4 regions of the Streptomyces sp. NPDC093111 genome follow, and region 4 is predicted to be linked to each of the others. Evidence: riboswitches for the same ligand, from Rfam matches in the RefSeq annotation. Region 4 holds a riboswitch; each other region holds the start of a gene.
The links. Region 4 has a riboswitch for cobalamin ahead of cobN (cobaltochelatase subunit CobN). Riboswitches for the same ligand answer to the same signal wherever they lie in the genome.

Region 1 (5,355 bases), on a different contig from region 4:
TTCATGGCGATCGCCGCCGGCGTGAAGGTCACCAACGGGCAGCTCGCCATCCCGCAGCTCTTCGAGGACATGTTCCCCGCCTGGTTCGCGGGCGTGGCCTTCGCCGCCATCGGCATCGGCGCCCTGGTCCCGGCCGCGATCATGTCGATCGCCGCGGCCAACCTGTTCACCAGGAACATCTACAAGGACTTCCTCAAGCCGAACGCGACGCCCGAGCAGGAGACCAAGGTCTCCAAGCTGGTCTCGCTGCTGGTGAAGGTCGGCGCGCTGGTCTTCGTCCTCACCATGGACAAGACCGTCGCCATCAACTTCCAGCTGCTCGGCGGCATCTGGATCCTCCAGACCTTCCCCGCCCTCGTCGGCGGCCTGTTCACCCGCTGGTTCCACCGCTGGGCGCTGCTCGCCGGCTGGGCCGTCGGCATGGTCTACGGCACCGCCGCCGCGTACGGCGTGGCCAGCCCCACCCAGAAGCACTTCGGCGGCTCCTCGGCCGAGATCCCCGGCATCGGCGAGATCGGCTACATCGGCCTCACCGCCTTCGTGCTCAACCTGGTCGTCACCGTGGTCCTCACCGTCGTCCTGAAGGCGCTCAAGGCGCCCGACGGCGTCGACGAGACCTCGCCCGGGGACTACACGGCGGACGCCGGTGACGCGGGTGTCGCCACCGAGCTGCCGAAGGTCGGCACCGCCGGGCACTGAGCCCCGCGGCCGTCCGCTCCACCGCCTCCCGCCCGCCTCCGGATATCCGGGGGCGGGCGGAGCCGTGCCGGGGGCAGACTGCCGGGCATGGACTTCACGATCAGGGCGGTACGGCCCGAGGAGTACGCGGCCCTCGGCGAGATCACCGCGCGGGCCTATCTCGACGACGGGTTCCTCACCTTCGGCGAGGACGACGCGTATCTGGGGCTGCTGCGGGACGTGGCCCGGCGGGACGCCGAGGCCGAGGTGCTCGTGGCGGTCGACACCACGGACGCGACCGGCGCGGTCCTCGGCGGGGTGACCTTCACCGCCGGCGGCCGGGAGTGGGCCGACATCGCCCGGGAGGGCGAGGCCGAGTTCCGCATGCTGGCGGTCGCACACGCGGCGCGCGGCCGGGGCGTCGGGGAGGCCCTCGTGCGGGCCTGCGTGGACCGGGCGCGGGCCGTCGAGGGGTGCGCGCGGATCGTGCTGTCCACCCAGCGGACGATGGCCACCGCCCACCGCATCTATGAGCGACTGGGCTTCGTCCGCTCCCCCGAACGGGACTGGAAGCCCGTCCCGGGGCTGGACTTCACGCTCTTCACCTACGTTCTGGAGCTCTGAGCCCGGCTCCGGCCGACACAACATGTGGGGGGTGCCGTGAGCGGCGCCCCCCACATGTATGCTCGTCCTCGCTGTCGCCGCAGGGGAATCCGGTGGAAATCCGGAACTGTCCCGCAACGGTGTGTTTTGCGCGCTTTCGCGCCCAGGGTGAGTCCGAAGACCTGCCGACAGCGTGCCCGGTCCGTCCGTTCCGGGTGCCACAGACGTCCGGGCCTCGCGGAGTGGGCCGGTGGACGCGGCGCCGCCGTGCGTACGGCCGCCCGTTCCCGCCTCCCGTCCTGGCTCCGCGCCGAGCGAGGGAGAGCCCCCACGTGACCATCGCGCCCGCCGATCCGGCCGCAGCGATCGAGACCGACGGCCCCGGCACCGTGCTGCTGCGGGTCCTGACCGATCTCACCGCCGACCTCCCGGACACCGACCCCGGCAAGGTCGCCGCCGCCGCCCTGCGCGGCCGCAGCGCCGGCGCGGACGAGGCGGAGCTGCGCGAGCTGGCCACCGAGGCCGCCGCCGGACTCATCGCCGAGGACCCGGCGTACTCCCGGCTCGCCGCCCGGCTGCTCACCCTCACCATCGCCGACGAGGCGGCCGGCCAGGGCGCCGTCTCCTTCTCGGCCTCCGTCGCCGTCGGCCACCGCGAGGGCCTGATCGCCGACCGCACGGCCGCGTTCGTCGCCGCGCACACCGCGCGCCTCGACGCGCTGATCGACCCGGCCGGCGACGACCGCTTCGGCTACTTCGGCCTGCGCACCCTGTACTCCCGCTACCTGCTGCGGCACCCGATCACCCGCAAGGTCGTCGAGACCCCGCAGCACTTCATGCTGCGGGTGGCGTCCGGTCTGGCCGAGGACGAGTCGGCGCGCGCCGTCGACGAGGTGGCCGCGCTGTACGGGCTGATGAGCCGGCTCGACTACCTGCCCTCCTCCCCCACCCTGTTCAACTCCGGCACCCGCCACCCGCAGATGTCCTCCTGCTACCTGCTGGACTCCCCGCAGGACGAGCTGGACTCCATCTACGACCGCTACCACCAGGTCGCGCGCCTGTCGAAGCACGCGGGCGGCATCGGCCTGTCGTACTCCCGCATCCGCGCCCGCGGTTCGCTGATCCGCGGCACCAACGGGCACTCCAACGGCATCGTGCCGTTCCTGAAGACGCTGGACGCCTCCGTCGCCGCGGTGAACCAGGGCGGCCGCCGCAAGGGCGCCGCCGCGGTCTACCTGGAGACCTGGCACGCGGACATCGAGGAGTTCCTGGAGCTCCGCGACAACACCGGCGAGGACGCCCGCCGCACGCACAACCTGAACCTCGCGCACTGGATCCCGGACGAGTTCATGCGCCGGGTCAACGCGGACGCCGACTGGTCGCTGTTCTCGCCCTCCGACGTGCCCGAGCTGGTCGACCTGTACGGCGACGCGTTCGACGCCGCGTACCGGGCGGCGGAGGCCGCGGGCCTGGCCAAGAAGTCCATGCCGGCCCGTGACCTGTACGGCCGGATGATGCGCACCCTCGCGCAGACCGGCAACGGCTGGATGACCTTCAAGGACGCGTCCAACCGGACCGCCAACCAGACCGCCGAGCCCGGCTCCGTCGTCCACTCCTCGAACCTCTGCACCGAGATCATCGAGGTCACCGACGACGGCGAGACGGCCGTCTGCAACCTCGGTTCGGTCAACCTCGGCGCCTTCGTGCGGAACGGGGAGATCGACTGGGCGCGGCTCGACGAGACCGTGCGCACCGCCGTCACCTTCCTCGACCGGGTCGTCGACATCAACTTCTACCCGACCGAGCAGGCCGGGCGCTCCAACGCCCGCTGGCGTCCGGTGGGCCTGGGCGCGATGGGCCTCCAGGACGTCTTCTTCCAGCTGAAGCTGCCCTTCGACTCGGCCGAGGCCCGCGCGCTGTCCACCCGGATCGCCGAGCGGATCATGCTGGCCGCGTACGAGGCGTCCGCCGACCTCGCCGAGCGCAACGGCCCGCTGCCCGCCTGGGACAAGACCCGCACCGCCCGCGGCGTCCTGCACCCGGACCACTACGACGTGGAGCTGAACTGGCCGGAGCGCTGGGCCGCGCTGCGCGAGCGGATCGCCGCCGTCGGCATGCGCAACAGCCTCCTGCTCGCCATCGCGCCGACCGCGACGATCGCCTCGATCGCCGGCGTCTACGAGTGCATCGAGCCGCAGGTCTCCAACCTCTTCAAGCGCGAGACGCTGTCCGGCGAGTTCCTCCAGGTCAACTCGTACCTCGTGGACGAGCTGAAGCGGCTCGGCGTGTGGGACGCGCAGACCCGCGAGGCGCTGCGCGAGGCCAACGGCTCGATCGCCGGCTTCAACTGGGTGCCGGCCGAGGTGCGCGAGCTGTACCGGACGGCGTGGGAGATCCCGCAGCGCGGCCTGATCGACATGGCCGCCGCCCGTACCCCGTTCCTGGACCAGGCCCAGTCGCTGAACCTGTTCCTGGAGACGCCGACCATCGGCAAGCTGTCGTCGATGTACGCGTACGCCTGGAAGCAGGGCCTGAAGACCACGTACTACCTGCGCTCGCGCCCGGCGACCCGGATCGCCCGCGCCGCGCAGGCCGCCACCATCCCCGTCCAGCAGGTCGCCGACCCCGACGCCGTCGCCTGCTCCCTTGAGAACCCCGAGTCCTGCGAGGCCTGCCAGTGATGAGCTCCAACGAACAGAAGAACCTGCTGGACCCGGGCTTCGAACTGACCCTCCGTCCCATGCGCTACCCGGACTTCTACGAGCGCTACCGGGACGCGATCAAGAACACCTGGACCGTGGAGGAGGTCGACCTCCACTCGGACGTCGCCGACCTCGCCAAGCTCACCCCCGGTGAGCAGCACATGATCGGCCGCCTGGTCGCCTTCTTCGCGACCGGCGACTCGATCGTGGCCAACAACCTGGTCCTGACGCTCTACAAGCACATCAACTCCCCCGAGGCGCGGCTCTACCTCTCGCGCCAGCTCTTCGAGGAGGCCGTGCACGTCCAGTTCTATCTGACGCTGCTCGACACCTACCTCCCCGACCCGGAGGACCGGGCGGCGGCCTTCGCGGCCGTCGAGAACATCCCGTCGATCCGCGAGAAGGCGCAGTTCTGCTTCCGGTGGATGGACTCGGTCGAGAAGATCGACCGCCTGGAGACGCAGGCCGACCGACGGCGCTTCCTGCTCAACCTGATCTGCTTCGCCGCCTGCATCGAGGGCCTGTTCTTCTACGGCGCCTTCGCGTACGTGTACTGGTTCCGGTCCCGTGGTCTGCTGCACGGCCTGGCGACCGGCACCAACTGGGTGTTCCGCGACGAGACGATGCACATGGACTTCGCCTTCGAGGTCGTGGACACCGTCCGCAAGGAGGAGCCCGAGCTCTTCGACGACGAGCTCCAGGCGCAGGTCACCGCGATGCTGCGGGAGGCCGTCGAGGCGGAGCTCCAGTTCGGCCGCGACCTGTGCGGCGAGGGCCTGCCGGGCATGAACACCGAGTCGATGCGCGAGTACCTCCAGTGCGTCGCCGACCAGCGGCTCACCCGCCTGGGCCTCGCGCCGGTGTTCGGCTCGGCGAACCCGTTCGCGTTCATGGAGCTCCAGGGCGTCCAGGAGCTGACCAACTTCTTCGAGCGCCGCCCGTCCGCCTACCAGGTGGCCGTCGAGGGCTCGGTGGACCTGGACGAGGACTTCTAGGAGTCGCGTCCGGGCCTCCGGTACGCCGAAGGGCCCCGCTCCACGGGGGGAGCGGGGCCCTTCGGCGTGTCCGGGAGGGCGCGGGTCAGTCGTTCGCGACGACCGGGTAGCGCGGGGTGCCCTCTTCCATCTGGCGCAGGGCGTCCTTGCGGTCGCGCTTGGAGAGGCGGTCGATGTACAGGTAGCCGTACAGGTGGTCCGTCTCGTGCTGGAGGCAGCGGGCGAAGTAGCCGGTGCCGCGGACCTTGATCGGCTCGCCCTTCTCGTCCTGGCCGGTGAGCTCGGCGTAGTCCGGGCGCGCGAGCTCGGCGTACGCGGTCGGCACCGAGAGGCAGCCCTCGTTGGACTCGTCGAGGACGCGGCGGTCGGCCGGCAGC
Region 2 (5,355 bases), on a different contig from region 4:
GACTCGCGGACGGTGCCGCGCAGCGACACCCGCAGCCCGTCCTCCTCGTCGATGCCGAGCCCGTGCGCGTACGGCAGGACACCGAGGGTGCGGCGCCCGGTGAGGCCGTGGAGCATGTCGAGGCCGGGCTCCAGGAGCGTCACGTCGCCGCGGAACTTGTTCACCAGGTACCCGGCGACGAGCGCCTGGTCCTCGGGGGCGAGCAGGGCCGTCGTCCCGAAGAACTGGGCGAACACCCCGCCCCGGTCGATGTCGCCGACGACCACGACGGGCAGCCGCGCGGCCCGCGCGATGCCCATGTTCACGATGTCCGTGCGCCGCAGGTTGATCTCGGCCGGGCTGCCCGCCCCCTCGCAGATCACGGCGTCATACGTGCCCCGCAGTTCCTCCAGGCACGCCATCACGGGCTCGAAGAGCGTCGCCTGCCGTCCGCCGTGGTAGCCGCGGGCGCTCATCTCGCCGACCGGCTTCCCCATGAGGACGACCTGGCTGGAGCGGTCGGAGCCGGGCTTCAGGAGCACCGGGTTCATCAGCGCGGTGGGCTCGACGCGGGCGGCCTGCGCCTGCATGGCCTGGGCGCGGCCGATCTCGGCGCCCTCCCGGGTCACGAAGGAGTTCAGGGACATGTTCTGCCCCTTGAACGGCGCGACCTTGATCCCCTGCCGGACCAGCCAGCGGCAGATGCCGGCCGTGACGACGCTCTTGCCCGCGTCGGACGTGGTGCCGGCGACCAGCAGCCCCCCACCCCTCATGCGTTCCTCCGCTTCAGCGCGCTCGCGATCATCCGGCCGCCGACGCAGGCGGCCAGGGTCAGTCCGGTGACCCGGCGGGACAGGCGTACCGCCCGGTCGATGTCGGCGACCTCGACGGGCCGCCCCGCCCCGTTGAGGACGGGCCGGTGCTCGATCCGCCCGCCGTACGCCAGCGTCCCGCCGAGCCGTACGCCGAGCGCGCCCGCGAAGGACGCCTCCACGGGGCCCGCGTTGGGGCTGGGGTGCTGGGCCGCGTCGGCGCGCCAGGCCCGGGCGGCGCCGCCCGGGTTCCCGCCGGCGACGGTGGCGAGGACGGCGGTGAGCCGGGCGCCGGGCCAGCCGGCGAGGTCGTCGAGCCGGGCCGAGGCCCAGCCGAAGCGCCGGTACGTCGGCGACTTGTGGCCGACCATCGCGTCCAGGGTGTTGACCGCCCGGAAGCCGACCAGGCCGGGCACGCCCGCGACGGCGCCCCAGAACAGGGCGCCCACGACGGCGTCGGAGGTGTTCTCGGCGACCGACTCGACGACCGCGCGGGCCATCGCGGGACCGTCCAGGGAGTGCGGGTCGCGTCCGCACAGGTGCGGCAGGCGCTCCCGGGCGACCTCCAGGTCCCCGGCCGCGAGCGCCCCGCCGATCGCACGGGCCTCGCGGCCCAGGGTCGTGCCGCCGACGACGGCCCACACGGAGGCGGCGGTCAGGGCGACGGTGGCGGTGCGGCTGCCCCGTACCGTACGGGCGGCCAGCGCGCCGAGGGCCACGGTGGAGCCGGCGCAGACGGCGGTGTGCAGGGCGCCCCAGCCGCGGTGGTCGCGCAGCAGGCGCTTCTCGACGGCGCCGGCGGCCCGGCCGAAGGCGGCGACGGGATGGCCGCGGCGGGGGTCGCCCGCGAGCAGGTCGACGGCGAGGCCGGCGGCCGCTCCGTACGCGAAGACGGTGGTGGCACGGGTGACGCCGGAGGCGCCGGTGGTACCGGGAAGGCTGAGGCCGCGGCCGGGCATGGCGCTCTGTCCTCACTCAGGGTCCGCGCCCTGGATCGACGTGACCGGCGGCGAGAGTTCCTGACTCCCGGCCCCGGGGGGCCGGTCACAGTGGCGGGACCGCGCCGGATTCGCACCGGACTTCCTCTACTGCCGCCGTAATGGCCCCGGCAGTCCACCACGCTGCGCGAACAGCCGTCAACTCACCCTTGACCTGCGTCGGGTCACTGTGCGGAGCGCCACAGACACGAGGGCCGGGCGGCCCGCACCCGATGGTGCGGACCGCCCGGCCCTCGTGCTCGTCGCCTCGGACGACGCGCGGTGGAGCGCGTCAGATGACGATCAGGTAGATGCCGTAGGCCACGGCTGCCGCGCACAGGGCGAAGCAGGCGTAGGCGCCCGTGCGGGCCAGGCCGGCGGAGCCGCCGTTCGCGGCCGCCTCCTCCTGCTTGGAGAGGCCCATGACACCGAGGGTGAAGAGGCCCACCAGGGCGACGGTCGCCACGAGGCTGACTCCGAAGACGGAGCCGAGGGCTGCCCAGTCGATCTTCATGCTTGGTTCCAGTTCCTTAGACCGCGGCGGCGGGGGCCGGGGGAGCGGCCGGGTCCGTGGGGCCCGGGGTGGGGATGGTGGTCTTCAGGCCCGTGTCCGTGACGGCGGCGACGGAGCCGGCCGCCGGCGGCGGGGTGACGGCCGCGATGGCGGTGGTCACGACGCCCGCGGGCTCGGCGGGGGCGTCGAGGTCGTCGGCCGTGACGTTGTTGTGGTCGACCGGCTTGCGGCGGGAGAGCGACCAGATGACCCCGGAGCCGGCGACCAGGAGGACCGCGACGGCGCCGATGCCCCAGGGGCCCTGCTTGGTGAGGAACTCGGCGCCGGCGCCGACCAGGGCCGCGGCGGGCAGGGTCAGACCCCAGGCGACGAACATCCGGGTGGCGGTCGACCAGCGGACGACACCGCCCTTGCGGCCGAGGCCGGCGCCCATCACGGCACCCGAGCAGGACTGGGTGGTGGAGAGCGAGAAGCCCAGGTGCGAGGAGGCCAGGATGACCGTGGCGGCGCTGGTCTGGGCGGCGAAGCCCTGCTGCGGCTGGAGGTCGGTGAGGCCCTTGCCCATGGTGCGGATGATGCGCCAGCCGCCGAGGTAGGTGCCGAGCGCGATCGCGATGCCCGCGGCGACGATGACCCACATCGGGGGGTTGGAGCCGGGGGCGAGGACGCCGCCGGTGACCAGGGCGAGGGTGATGATGCCCATCGTCTTCTGGGCGTCGTTGGTGCCGTGGGCGAGCGAGACGAGACCGGCGGAGGCGATCTGGCCGGCCCGGTAGCCCTTGGCGGTGGCCTTCGTCCCGGTGTTCGACTTCGCGCCGAGGCGGTACGTCAGGCGGGTGGCGACCATCGCGGCCAGACCGGCGACGATCGGCGCGGCGACGGCGGGGATCAGGACCTTGGTGACGATGGTCGGGCCGTTGACCGCGCCCCAGCCCGCCGACATCACGGCGGCGCCGATCAGGCCGCCGAACAGGGCGTGGGAGGAGCTGGACGGCAGACCGAGCAGCCAGGTCAGCAGGTTCCACAGGATGGCGCCGACGAGCGCCGCGAAGATCACTTCTGTACGAATGCCCTCTTCGTTGATGATCCCGCCGGAGATCGTCTTGGCGACCTCCACGGACAGGAACGCGCCGACGAGGTTCAGCACGGCGGACATGGCCACCGCCGTCTTGGGCTTGAGAGCACCGGTCGAGATGGTCGTCGCCATCGCGTTGGCGGTGTCGTGGAAACCGTTCGTGAAATCGAACACGAGAGCTGTCACGACCACAATCGCGAGCAGCAGCGTGATGTGTTCCATTTACCCAGGCAATCGTTTGACGTCAGTGGCTCGTCGAACGTACGCAACCTGGGTGAACGGAAGATGAACTGGGTCGGGCTGTGTGGTGTCCCCAACCGGGGTCCCGGCATTCCGTTTCCGCCTCCGGTTCCGCCCCGGATCCCTCCCGGACGGCACGCCTGTCCACCATGCGGTCAGGGTGCGACCCGGGGTAAGCCCCGCCGTACCGGGACGCATGCGACTCGCACCCCTTCGGCCCCTCTCCGCCCGTTCCGTCCCATGGACCCCCCGGAGCCCGTCGTCGCCCCGCCCGCGCACCCCGTCAGCCGTACGGACGACCCCGCCGGGGAGACCCATGTCACTCGTCAGGGGGCCCGCCGGTGGCAGCCTTCCCGCCCTCTGCCGACACTGGGAGCGTGCGCCCGGCTACAGCGACGGCAGCGGCCGTCACCACAGTGATCGGTGTCGGCGCGGCCGCGGTTGCGGCCGGCCGGTACGCCAGCGACGCCGCCCTGGGGGTGCCGTCAGGGCGCCCCCTCCCGGGCGACCCCAAACTGACCGTGCACGCCACCGGACCCGGCCGGATCACCCTGACCCGCAGCCTGGCCTCCCTGCGCCCCGGCACCTACGGGATCGAGGCCGCCGGACTGCACGCGGTCGTCGGCCCCGTCCTCGACCGGGTCCCGCACACCGCCGACACCGTGGTGCGCCGGCTCGAACGGGTCGAACTCGGCACCCTCTCCACCGGCGCCCGCGTCCGCTTCACCCCCCAGCTGCACTGCGGCACCCCCGAGACCGCCCTCGGCCTGCCCCACGAGGACGTCGAGATCCCCGGCGAACTCGGCAACCTCCCCGCCTGGCTCGTCCCCGGCGCCCACTCCACCTGGGTGATCGCCCTGCACGGCCTCGGCGCCACCCGCGAGCACGCCCTCAACCTGCTCCCCTTCCTCCACCGCCGGCAGGTCCCCGTCCTCGTCCCCGCCTACCGCGGCGACGAGGGCGCCCCCGCCGCCCCCGACGGCCTCGCCCACCTGGGCGACTCCGAGTGGCGCGACGTCGACGCCGCCATCCGCTACGCCGTCCGCCGGGGTGCCGGACAGGTCGTCCTGCACGGCTGGGGCGCGGGCGCCGCGATGGCCCTGCACGCCGCCGCGGGCTCCGGGGTCCGGGACCGGATCCGCGGCCTGGTCCTGGACTCCCCGGTCCTCGACTGGGAGGCGACCCTGCGCAACCTCGCCGCCGCCCGCGGGGTCCCCGGCCCCCTCGTCCCGCTCGCCGTCCGCGCCGCCCAGGGCAGGACCGGCCTGCACGGCGACCGGCTCGCGGAGGCCGCCGACCCCGCCGCGCTGCGCGTGCCGACCCTCGTCTTCCACGGACCCGACGACACGATCGCCCCCTGGGACCGCTCGCAACGGCTGGCCGCCCTCCGCCCCGACCTGGTCACCCTCACCACCGTCGGCAACGCCCCGCACGCGGCCATGTGGAACGCGGACCCGGTCCGCTACGAGGAGGCCCTGCGGCGCTTCATGACGCCGCTCGTCTAGCGGCCGGACGGGGGACTCGTACGGGAACGCGCCGCGCGCGCCGCGCGCCCCGGTCCCGGAGCCGCCGTCCCCCAGCCGTCCCCAGCCGCCCCGGGCCGCCCCGAAGCGTGGACCAATGCACCGGCGTTGCGGATTCCGATTGGGCTTTCGGGCCGTCAGCGGGAAGACTGCCCCCGTGACGTCTCGAAAGCCCGATGAACCATTGGCGCGCAACTCCAGACTCCGACTCGTCCGTCCGCGGGCCCTCGCCACC
Region 3 (5,355 bases), on a different contig from region 4:
AGCTTCACCGTCTCCGCCTGGGCGAAGGCCAACCCGGGCGCGGGCACGTCGGTCGTGCTGTCCCAGGACGGGACGACGATCAGCGGCATGATGCTCTTCTACAACCAGGGCGACAGCAGTTGGCGCTTCGCCCTGCCGAAGGCCGACAGCGCCACCTGGAACGTCGACCAGGCCATCGCCCCCGGTGCCACGGCCGGCAGGTGGACCCATCTCACGGGCGTGTACGACGCCACCAGCGGCGCGGTCTCGCTCTACGTCGACGGCGTGAAGAAGGCCACGGCCGTCCACGCCGACGCCGACCGGTGGGCAGCCACGGGCCCGTTCGTCGTCGGCCGCGACAAGGTGAAGGGCGCCCACAACGCCTGGTTCAACGGCTCCGTGCAGCGCGTGGCGGCCTTCGGCTACCCGCTGCGCGACGACCAGATCGCCTCGTACGCCGGCCGGCTGACGGCGCCGACCGGCCGGAGCACGCAGCTGCGCGAGGTCCCGGGCGAGCCGCTGTCCCAGGGCTGCCACCAGAACGTCGACCCCTTCGGCGCCGACTACGGCACGTCGAGCACCCTCACGCCGACGCTGACGGCGACGGTCACCCACCCCGACCCGTCGAAGGAGGTGTGGGCCGAGTTCTCGATCTGGGACAACACCGACCCGACGCAGCCGCAGCCGATCACCATGGGCGCGGCCGGCTCGGCGAGCACCAAGGTCCGCGGCCAGGGCACCGTCTCCGTCCCGGTCCCCCGGCTGCTCCCGGGTCACACGTACGGCTGGCGCGTCCGCACCACCGACGGCACGACCACCTCGCCCATCTCCACGAACTGCCACTTCAGGGCCCCCGCGGCCTGAGCCCGGCCGGCGGATCGTGACGTCCTCGTCCTGACGTGCCGGTGAGGGTGGGGCCCCACCGCGCGGGGCCCCACCCGCACAGCCGTGCGGAGCGGGGTCAGAAGCGGCTCTGCCCGATCGGGAGGCGCTGCGGGAGGGTCGGCAGCGGGAGCCCGGTGGAGCGGTGGGCCTGGCCGGCCGGGGTCCGGCAGCTGAGGTCGGCGGCGGGCAGACGGCCCGTCACCAGGTAGGCCGTGGCGGTCGCGTCGGCGCAGGATCCCAGCCCGTAGACGCCGTGGCCCTGGCCGCCGAGGACGGTGACCATCCGGGCCCCCTTCATCGCCCGGCGCAGCCCCTGCCCACTGGCCAGGGGCGTCTGCGAGTCCCACTCGTTCTGCAGGACGAGGGCGCCGACGGCGTTGTTCACCTCGGTGGCGGGCTCGGCCCCGCCCCGCCAGAACGCGCACGGCTTGATGTTCGACGCGAAGTCCCCGTACAGCGGGTACCTGCGCTTGTCGCGGATCGCGTCGCGCCGGTACTGCTCCGGGTCGCGCGGCCAGGCACGGGTGTCGGCGCACACCACGGACCAGAAGGCCGCGTCCATGTTGTCCGCCGGGACGGCGGGGGCACCGGCCGGAGCGCCGGCGGGGCGGGCGCCGGCCGAGGGCGCGGGGGCGAACGGCGTGCCGTACCTCGCCGGTGCCGGAGTCCGGCCCTCGGCGGCGTCCTTGAGCCGTACGACCGCCTCGGCGGCATAGGCCACGTCGAAGAAGACGGCCCGCGCCCCGAGCCGGATGTCGTCGCCCGTCAGGCTGACGCCGTCGAGCACGATCGGCTCACGGTCCGCCCGGGCGACCAGCGCCCAGAAGGTCGCGCCGACCTCGGCCGGGGTGGCGCCGAGCCCGTACGTCGCGTTCCGCTCGGCGGCCCAGCCGGTCCAGCGGGTGAACGCCGGTTCCGCGCCCTCGGCCCATATCTGGATCATGCCGCGCCAGATCCGCTGCGGGTCGACCGCGCTGTCGAGGACGAACCGGTCGGCGCGCTTCGGGAACAACTGCGTGTAGACGGCGCCCAGATAGGTGCCGTAGGAGTAGCCGAGGTACGAGATCTTCCTCTCGCCGAGCACGGCGCGGATGACGTCCATGTCCCGGGCCGTGTCGCGGGTGGTGAGGTGCGCGAGGGCGGCGCCGTTCCGCGCCCGGCACTTCTCCGCGACGGTCCGCGCCCACTGGACGTCCTTCGTGAACGTCGCAGCCTTGTACGGGCGTTGCCAGGCCGCCTCGGCGTCGTTCAGGCCACAGCTCACCGGGCTGCTCCGGCCGACGCCCCGGGGATCGAAGCCGATCAGGTCGTACCGCTTCTTCACGTCGTCCGACAGCATCGATGCCATCCAGACCGGCATGTCGAGGCCCGATCCGCCGGGCCCGCCGGGATTCAGCAGCAGCACCCCGCGCCGGTCGCGCGCGCTCGTGGCCTTCGTCCGGGAGATCGCCAGGTCGAGCGTGCGCCCGTTCGGACGGGCGTAGTCCAGCGGCACCTTGATCGTCGCGCACTGGTACTCCGCCGGTCCTTCGGCGTCACAGCGGCTCCAGCGCGGCTTCTGGTGTCCGTAGCGCGCGAGCGGGTCGGATAAGGGGGAGGCGGCGGGCGTGGTGGCGGCGGTCCGGGAGGCCGGTCCGGCCGCCGAGGCCACCGCGGGAGTGAGGACGGGGAGGAGCGTCGCGATGGCGCCGAGGGCCACGACGGACGTCGTTCGGGTGCTTCGCACGATGATGGGGATCCTCGCGGGAGGTGGGTGTTCGGTCCCAAGAACCCTTGCTCATAGGCGACTTGCCCGAATCCCCCCGAAGTACGGCTTCGGGTCCCCCCAGAGGAGGATCCGACCCCGACGCGCGGGTCCGTGGTCTACAGTGAGCACGCAGCTGGTTCGCCCCGTCCGCCAGGCGGGATGCGTCGTAAGAGGGAACCCGGTGGGAATCCGGGACTGCCCCGCAGCGGTGAGTGGGAACGACCGCCGTCACACAGCACTGGGTCCGACGTACCGGACCTGGGAAGCGACGGCCAGTAGGTGTCTCGTTTCGACGGGACGTGCCCGCGAGTCCGAAGACCTGCCCGTTGCCCGCACGCGGACGATTCCGCGCGCGGCCATCCGGTGACCTCGAGGGCGGGTCGGCGACCATACAGGCGGACGAGCGCGCTGTGCCGCGCGCGGCCGGATCCGCCTGTCCCCGGTCTCTCTTCGCCCCTCGTCCGGTCTCCGGACCTCAGGGATCCATCTCGCGAAGGAGATCTCCGTGACCACGAAGTCCACAGCCGCGGCAGCACGGGCCACCGTGTACGGCTACCCCCGTCAGGGGCGGAACCGCGAACTCAAGAAGGCGATCGAGGGGTACTGGAAGGGCCGCGTCACCGCCGACGCCCTCCGGGACACCGCCGCCGGACTGCGCCGGACCAACTGGCTGCAACTCGCCGACGCCGGCGTCGCCGAAGTGCCGACCGGTGACTTCTCGTACTACGACCACGTCCTCGACACCACGGTGATGGTGGGCGCGATCCCGGGCCGTCACCAGGAGGCCGTGGCGGCCGACGCGACGGACGGCTACTTCGCCATGGCCCGCGGCACCCAGGACGTGGCCCCGCTGGAGATGACCAAGTGGTTCGACACCAACTACCACTACCTCGTCCCCGAACTGGGTCCTGACACGGTCTTCTCGGCGAACTCCGCCAAGCAGGTCGCCGAGCTCCGCGAGGCCCTCGCGCTGGGGCTGACCGCGCGCCCCGTGCTGGTCGGGCCGGTCACGTACCTCCTGCTGGCCAAGCCCGCCCCCGGCGTGCCGGCGGACTTCCGGCCGCTGACACTGCTGGACCGCCTGCTGCCCGTCTACGCCGAGGTCCTCGCCGACCTCCGGGCCGCGGGCGCGGAGTGGGTGCAGATCGACGAACCGGCGCTGGCGCAGGACCGCGCGCCCGCCGAACTCGGCGCCGCCGCCCGGGCCTACCGTGAGCTCGGCGCCGCCGGGGACCGGCCGAAGCTGCTCGTCGCCTCCTACTTCGACCGGCTGGGCGACGCCCTCCCGGTGCTGGCCAAGGCGCCGGTCGAAGGACTCGCGCTCGACTTCACCGGGCCGGCCGCCGCGAACCTCGAAGGACTCGCGGCCGTCGGCGGACTGCCCGGCAAGCGGCTCGTCGCCGGCGTGGTCGACGGCCGCAACGTCTGGGTCAACGACCTGAAGGGCTCCCTCACCACCCTCGGCACCCTCCTCGGGCTCGCCGGCCACGTGGACGTGTCCGCCTCCTGCTCGCTGCTCCATGTGCCGCTCGACGCCGCGGCCGAGCGGGACGTCGACCCGCGGGTCCTGAGCTGGCTCGCCTTCGCCCGGCAGAAGACGGACGAGGTCGTCGCCCTGGCCAAGGGCCTCTCCCTGGGCACCGACGCCATCGGCGACGAACTGGCCGCCAACCGGAGCGCGCGCTCCGCCCGCGCCGCCTCTCCCCTCACCCGCGATCCCGCCGTACGCGCCCGGGTCCGGGCCGTCACCGACGCGGACGGCCGCCGCTCCCGGCCCTACCCCGAGCGGGCCGCCGCCCAGCGGGCCCACCTCGGCCTGCCGCTGCTGCCGACGACCACCATCGGGTCCTTCCCGCAGACCGCCGAACTGCGCGCCGCCCGCGCGGACCTGCGCGCCCGGCGGATCGACACCGTCGCCTACGAGGAGCGCATCAAGACGGAGATCCAGGAGGTCGTCTCCTTCCAGGAGAAGACCGGACTCGACGTCCTGGTGCACGGCGAGCCCGAACGCAACGACATGGTCCAGTACTTCGCCGAGCAGCTCGCCGGCTACCTGGCCACCCAGCACGGCTGGGTGCAGTCGTACGGCACCCGCTACGTCCGTCCGCCGATCCTCGCCGGCGACATCTCCCGCCCCGCGCCGATGACCGTGCGCTGGACCGCGTACGCGCAGTCGCTCACCGACAAGCCGGTCAAGGGCATGCTCACCGGCCCGGTCACCATGCTGGCCTGGTCCTTCGTCCGCGACGACCAGCCGCTCGCCGACACCGCCCGGCAGGTGGCCCTCGCGCTGCGCGACGAGGTGCGCGACCTGGAGGCCGCCGGCACCTCCGTCATCCAGGTCGACGAGCCCGCGCTGCGCGAGACCCTGCCGCTGCGGGCCGCCGACCGTCCGGCGTACCTCGCCTGGGCGACCGAGGCGTTCCGGCTGACCACCGCGGGGGTGCGGCCGGACACCCAGATCCACACCCACATGTGCTACGCCGAGTTCGGCGACATCGTGCGGGCCATCGACGACCTCGACGCCGACGTCATCAGCCTGGAGGCGGCCCGTTCCCACATGCAGGTCGCCCGGGAGCTCGCCGCCCACGGCTACCCGCGCGAGGCCGGACCCGGCGTCTGGGACATCCACTCCCCGCGCGTCCCGTCCACGGAGGAGGCCGCCGCCCTGCTCCGCACGGGACTCCGGGCGATCCCCGCCGAGCGGCTCTGGGTCAACCCCGACTGCGGTCTGAAGACCCGGG
Region 4 (5,355 bases):
CCAGCCGTCGACGTGCAGCAGGAAGTCGTCGAAGCCGTCGTCCTCCGGGCGGTCCGCCATGCCCAGGTCGTGGTCCAGCTTCGCCGCCTGGATCAGCGTCCAGATCTGCGCGCGGATCGCCGGCAGCTTCGCCGGGTCCATGCTGCTGATCTGCGCGTACTCGTCGAGCAGCTGCTCCAGGCGCGCGATGTCGCCGTACGAGTCGGCGCGGGCCATCGGCGGCACCAGGTGGTCGACGAGCGTGGCGTGCACGCGCCGCTTGGCCTGGGTGCCCTCGCCCGGGTCGTTCACCAGGAACGGGTAGACGAGCGGCAGGTCGCCGAGCGCGGCGTCCGGGCCGCAGGCGGCGGACAGGCCGGCGTTCTTGCCGGGCAGCCACTCCAGATTGCCGTGCTTGCCCAGGTGCACCATCGCGTCCGCGCCGAAACCCCCGTCCTCGGCGCGGGCGGCGATCCAGCGGTAGGCCGCCAGGTAGTGGTGTGAGGGCGGCAGGTCCGGGTCGTGGTAGATCGCGATCGGGTTCTCTCCGAAGCCGCGCGGCGGCTGGATGAGGACCAGCAGGTTCCCGCGGCGCAGCGCGGCGAGCACGATGTCGCCCTCGGGGTTGCGGGAGCGGTCCAGGAACATCTCGCCCGGCGCCGGACCCCAGTGCTCCTCGACCCGCTCGCGCAGCTCCGCCGGGAGCTCGGCGTACCAGCGCCGGTAGTCGGCGGCCGGGATGCGGACCGGGTTGCGGGCCAGCTGCTCCTCGGTGAGCCAGTCCTGGTCGTGGCCGCCGGCCTCGATCAGGGCGTAGATCAGCTCGTCGCCGTCGCCGGAGACCAGACCGGGGATGTCCTCGACCGGGCCGAAGTCGTAGCCCTCGGCGATCAGCCGGCGCAGCAGCGCCACGGCGGAGGCCGGGGTGTCCAGGCCGACCGCGTTGCCGATGCGGGAGTGCTTCGTCGGGTACGCGGAGAGGACGAGCGCCAGCCTCTTCTCGCCGTTCGCGATGTGCCGCAGGCGGGCGTGCCGGACGGCGATGCCGGCGACGCGGGCGGAGCGCTCGGCGTCCGCCACGTACGCGGGCAGCCCGTCCTCGTCGATCTCCTTGAAGGAGAACGGGACGGTGATGAGCCGGCCGTCGAACTCCGGGACGGCGACCTGGCTGGCCGCGTCCAGCGGCGACAGGCCCTCGTCGTTCTCCTCCCACGCGGCGCGCGAGCCCGTCAGGCACAGCGCCTGGAGGATCGGCACGTCCAGGGCGGCGAGCGCGCCCGCGTCCCAGGCCTCCTCGTCGCCGCCGGCCTGCGCCTCGGCCGGCTTGGTGCCGCCCGCCGCGAGGACCGTCGTGACGATCGCGTCGGCGCCGCGCAGCTCGTCGAGGAGCTCCGGCTCCGGGGCCCGCAGGGAGGCCACGTACAGGGCCTTCGCCCGGGCGCCCTTCTGCTCGATCGCGTCGCAGAGGGTGCCCACGAAGGCGGTGTTGCCGCTCATGTGGTGGGCGCGGTAGTAGAGCACGGCGACCGTGAGGGCGCCCTCGGGCGTGGCGCCCGGGATCCGCTCCAGGGGGCCCCAGGTCGGCGCGGGGGCCGGCGGCTCGAAGCCGTGGCCTGTCAGCAGCACCGTGTCGGAGAGGAAGCGGGCCAGCTGCCCGAGGTTGCCCGGGCCGCCGTGCGCCAGGTACGCGTGCGCCTCGGTGGCCACGCCGACCGGGACGGTCGAGGTCTCCATCAGCTGCGCGTCGGGGGCCTGTTCGCCGCTCAGCACCACCACGGGCTTCCCGGCGGCCAGGACCGTGTCCAGGCCCTCGTCCCAGGACCGCAGACCGCCGAGGAGACGGACGACGACGAGCTCGACGCCGTCGAGGAGCGCGGGGAGGTCGGCCAGCGGCAGCCGGGCCGGGTTGGCGTACCGGTACTCCACCGGGCCTTCCCCGGCGGCGGCGTTCGCCGCTCGGGCACTGAGCAGGTCGGTGTCGGAGTGCGACAGCAGCAGGAGCATGGCGAGCTCAGGCCCTTCCTCGGGGTTGTCCGCGCCCCGGGTGGTCGTATGGACGGCGGGAGTTCCTGACTCACCGCCCCGAAACCTCCGGACCGGCTCACAGTGGCGGGACCGCGCCGGATTCTCACCGGGCTTCCTCCCCGGGGTCCTGGGACCCCATGCCGCTTGCATCCTAGATCGTGAGCGGGCGCGGCGGGGGAGAGCCGGGGGGTCGGGCGGATCACACCTGGGGCGGGGGGCGGCGGGGGCGGCGGTCAGGAGCGGGTCGTGGCCCGGGTCATGGCGGGTTCGGGGCCGGGTCGTGGCGGGTTCGGGCCCGAGTCGTGGCGGGTTCGGGGCCGGGTCGTGGCGGGTTCGGGCCCGAGTCGTGGCCGGACCAGGCCCCGCCCGTGGCCGCCCAGGCCCCGCCCGTTGCCCGCCCAGGCCCCGCCCGAGGCGGCCCCCGGCCCCTCCCGTGGCCGGTTCGCGGCAGGTGGGAGGGGATCGTGCCGTGGGTATGCTCGCCGCCATGTCGGCCACCCCACGTACCTCGCCCGAACCGGGCGAACCTCTCATACGGGACCGCGGCGACGCCTGTCCGGGTGCGCTGCGACTGCACGCGGCGGACGACGGGCGGCTCGCCCGACTCCGGCTGCCCGGCGGGCGTTTGACGGAGTCTCAGGTCCTCGCGTTGGCCGAGGCGGCCGAGTCCCTCGGGGACGGTGGCGTCAGCATCACCTCGCGCGGCAACGCGGAGCTGCGCGGGCTCGGCGAGGGCTGCGGCGCCGAGCTGGCCGCGCTGCTCGACCGGGCCGGGCTGCTGCCCTCGCCGCGCCACGAACGGATCCGCAACATCGTCGTCTCGCCGGCCGCCGGCCTGGACGGACTCGGCGGCGCCGAGCCGCAGTTGTGGGCGCGTGAGCTGGACGCGCTGCTGTGCGCGGAGGCGTGGACGGCGGCGCTCTCGGGACGGTTCCTGTTCGTCCTGGACGACGGGCGGGGCGACGTCGCGGGGCTCGGCGGCGATGTGACCTTGCTCGCAGAAGGGCCCCCCGGCGGCGGGGAGGTCCGCGCCCAGGTGCGCCTCGGCCCGCAGGCCGTCCGGGTCGCCGCGGCCGACGCCCCGCGCGCCGCGCTCGCCGCCGCCGACGCGTTCCTGCGGGCCGCCGAGGCCGCCGGGACCGGCGCCTGGCGGGTGCGGGAGCTGCCCGAGGGGTGCGCGCCGGACCTGGCGGCGGCCCTGGCGCGCGCCGGGCTCGCCGCGGAGCCCGTCCCCCATCCCGTACCGCCGCTGCCCCAAGGGGACCCGCCCGCCCCGGGGCCGCTGGGCGACGACGCCCGGTACGTGCTCGCGCCGCTGGGCCGGCTGACCGCCGCGCAGTTGCGGGCGCTGCTGCCGGCCCGCGAGGTGCGGTTCACGCCCTGGCGCGGCGCGGTGGTCGTCGGGCCGCCCGGCGGGCTCGCCGAGCCGGCCGCGTACGGCCTGATCACCCGGCCCGACGCCCCCGGCACCGGCGTGAGCGCCTGCACCGGGCGGCCCGGCTGCGCCAAGTCCCTCGCCGACGTGCGGCGGGACGCGGCCCTCGCCCCGCACGGACGGCTGCCCGTCCACCTCTCGGGGTGCGCCCGCCGCTGCGGGCACCCGCACGGCGCCTGGGTCGACGTCCTCGCCACCGAGGACGGCGGCTATCTGGTCGACGGCGTCCCCACCCCCCGTACCTCCCTGTCCGAAGCGGTCGCGGCGGCCCGCGGCCCGGCGACCCCCACGAGATGAGCGAGAGCAACAGGATGTTCGAGTACGAGAAGGACGGCGCGGAGATCTACCGCCGCTCCTTTGCCACGATCCGCACCGAGGCGGACCTCGCGGGCCTGCCCGCCGACGTCGCCACGGTCGCCGTACGCATGATCCACGCGTGCGGCATGACCGACCTCGTGCGGGACATCGCCCACTCCCCCGGCGTCGTGGCCTCGGCACGCGCCGCCCTGCGCGCGGGCGCCCCGATCCTGTGCGACGCCCAGATGGTCGCCAGCGGCGTCACCCGCAAGCGGCTGCCGGCCGGCAACGACGTGGTCTGCACCCTGTCCGACCCGTCGGTGCCCGCGCTCGCCGCCGAGCTGGGCACCACCAGGTCGGCCGCCGCGATGGAGCTGTGGCGGGACCGCCTGGAGGGCTCGGTCGTCGCGATCGGCAACGCGCCGACCGCTCTCTTCCACCTCCTGGAGATGATCGCGAAGGGCGCGGGCCGGCCCGCCGCCGTGCTCGGCATCCCGGTCGGCTTCATCGGCGCCGCCGAGTCCAAGGACGCGCTGGCCGCCAACGAACTCGGCCTGGAGTACCTGGTCGTACGGGGCAGGCGGGGCGGCAGCGCCATGACCGCGGCGGCGCTCAACGCCCTCGCGCACGAAGCGGAGATCCAGCAGTGACCGGAAAGCTGTACGGGGTCGGGCTCGGCCCCGGGGACCCGGACCTGATGACGGTGGCCGCGGTGAAGGCCATCGCCGGGGCCGACGTCGTCGCGTACCACTCGGCCCGGCACGGGCGGTCCATCGCCCGCTCCATCGCGGCCGAGCACCTCCGCGAGGACCAGATCGAGGAGCGGCTGATGTACCCGCTCACGGTCGAGACCACCGACCACCCGGGCGGCTACCGGGGCGCGCTCGACGACTTCTACGAGGAGGCCGCGGCCCGGCTCGCCGCCCACCTCGACGCGGGCCGCACGGTCGCCGTCCTCGCCGAGGGCGACCCGCTGTTCTACGGCTCGTACCAGCACATGCACAAGCGGCTGGCGCACCGCTACGACACGACCGTCATCCCCGGCGTCACCTCCGTCAGCGCCGCCGCGGCCCGCCTCGGGGAGCCGCTGTGCGAGGCGGAGGAGGTGCTGACGATCGTCCCCGGCACGCTGCCGGAGGACGAGCTGACGGCCCGCCTCGCGGGCACGGACTCGGCGGTCGTGATGAAGCTGGGCCGCACCTTCCCCACCGTCAGGCGGGCCCTGGAGCGGGCCGGGCGCCTGGAGGACGCCCGGTACGTGGAGCGCGCGTTCATGGCGGGCGAGCGCACCGGACGCCTCGACGCGGTGGACCCGGACTCGGTCCCTTACTTCTCGGTGGCCGTGCTGCCCTCCCGTATCGACGCGGAGCCGCCGGTACGGGAGAAGGGCGAGGTCGTCGTCGTCGGCACCGGCCCGGCCGGGGCGCCCTGGCTGACGCCCGAGTCGCGGGGCGCGCTCGTCAACGCCGACGTCCTCGTCGGCTACACCACCTACCTCGACCGCGTCCCCGTCCTGCGCGCCGGGCAGATCCGGCACGGCTCGGACAACAAGGTCGAGTCGGAGCGGGCCGAGTTCGCCCTCGACCTGGCCCGGCGCGGGCGGCGCGTCGCCGTCGTCT

Region 1: another riboswitch for cobalamin. It lies ahead of AB0Q96_RS27870 (ribonucleoside-diphosphate reductase subunit alpha); the one in region 4 lies ahead of cobN (cobaltochelatase subunit CobN).
Region 2: another riboswitch for cobalamin. It lies ahead of AB0Q96_RS05095 (cobalamin biosynthesis protein); the one in region 4 lies ahead of cobN (cobaltochelatase subunit CobN).
Region 3: another riboswitch for cobalamin. It lies ahead of metE (5-methyltetrahydropteroyltriglutamate--homocysteine S-methyltransferase); the one in region 4 lies ahead of cobN (cobaltochelatase subunit CobN).

Annotation. Positions count from the first base shown of each region.
Region 1 covers NZ_JBFBNW010000016.1:183,135-188,489, reverse strand. Annotated here, with positions in the region: gene mctP (monocarboxylate uptake permease MctP) at 1-699, shown strand, start outside; gene AB0Q96_RS27875 (GNAT family N-acetyltransferase) at 787-1,302, shown strand; cobalamin riboswitch at 1,324-1,486, shown strand; gene AB0Q96_RS27870 (ribonucleoside-diphosphate reductase subunit alpha) at 1,614-3,962, shown strand; gene AB0Q96_RS27865 (ribonucleotide-diphosphate reductase subunit beta) at 3,962-4,978, shown strand; gene def (peptide deformylase) at 5,064-5,355, opposite strand, start outside.
Region 2 covers NZ_JBFBNW010000003.1:56,286-61,640, reverse strand. Annotated here, with positions in the region: gene AB0Q96_RS05100 (cobyric acid synthase) at 1-752, opposite strand, end outside; gene AB0Q96_RS05095 (cobalamin biosynthesis protein) at 749-1,750, opposite strand; cobalamin riboswitch at 1,785-1,916, opposite strand; gene AB0Q96_RS05090 (hypothetical protein) at 2,061-2,282, opposite strand; gene AB0Q96_RS05085 (inorganic phosphate transporter) at 2,299-3,579, opposite strand; gene AB0Q96_RS05080 (alpha/beta hydrolase) at 3,975-5,102, shown strand.
Region 3 covers NZ_JBFBNW010000011.1:131,005-136,359, forward strand. Annotated here, with positions in the region: gene AB0Q96_RS20690 (LamG-like jellyroll fold domain-containing protein) at 1-843, shown strand, start outside; gene AB0Q96_RS20695 (alpha/beta hydrolase) at 941-2,590, opposite strand; cobalamin riboswitch at 2,729-2,953, shown strand; gene metE (5-methyltetrahydropteroyltriglutamate--homocysteine S-methyltransferase) at 3,117-5,355, shown strand, end outside.
Region 4 covers NZ_JBFBNW010000004.1:334,298-339,652, forward strand. Annotated here, with positions in the region: gene cobN (cobaltochelatase subunit CobN) at 1-1,983, opposite strand, end outside; cobalamin riboswitch at 2,024-2,158, opposite strand; gene AB0Q96_RS08610 (cobalamin biosynthesis protein CobG) at 2,492-3,736, shown strand; gene AB0Q96_RS08615 (precorrin-8X methylmutase) at 3,733-4,386, shown strand; gene AB0Q96_RS08620 (precorrin-2 C(20)-methyltransferase) at 4,383-5,355, shown strand, end outside.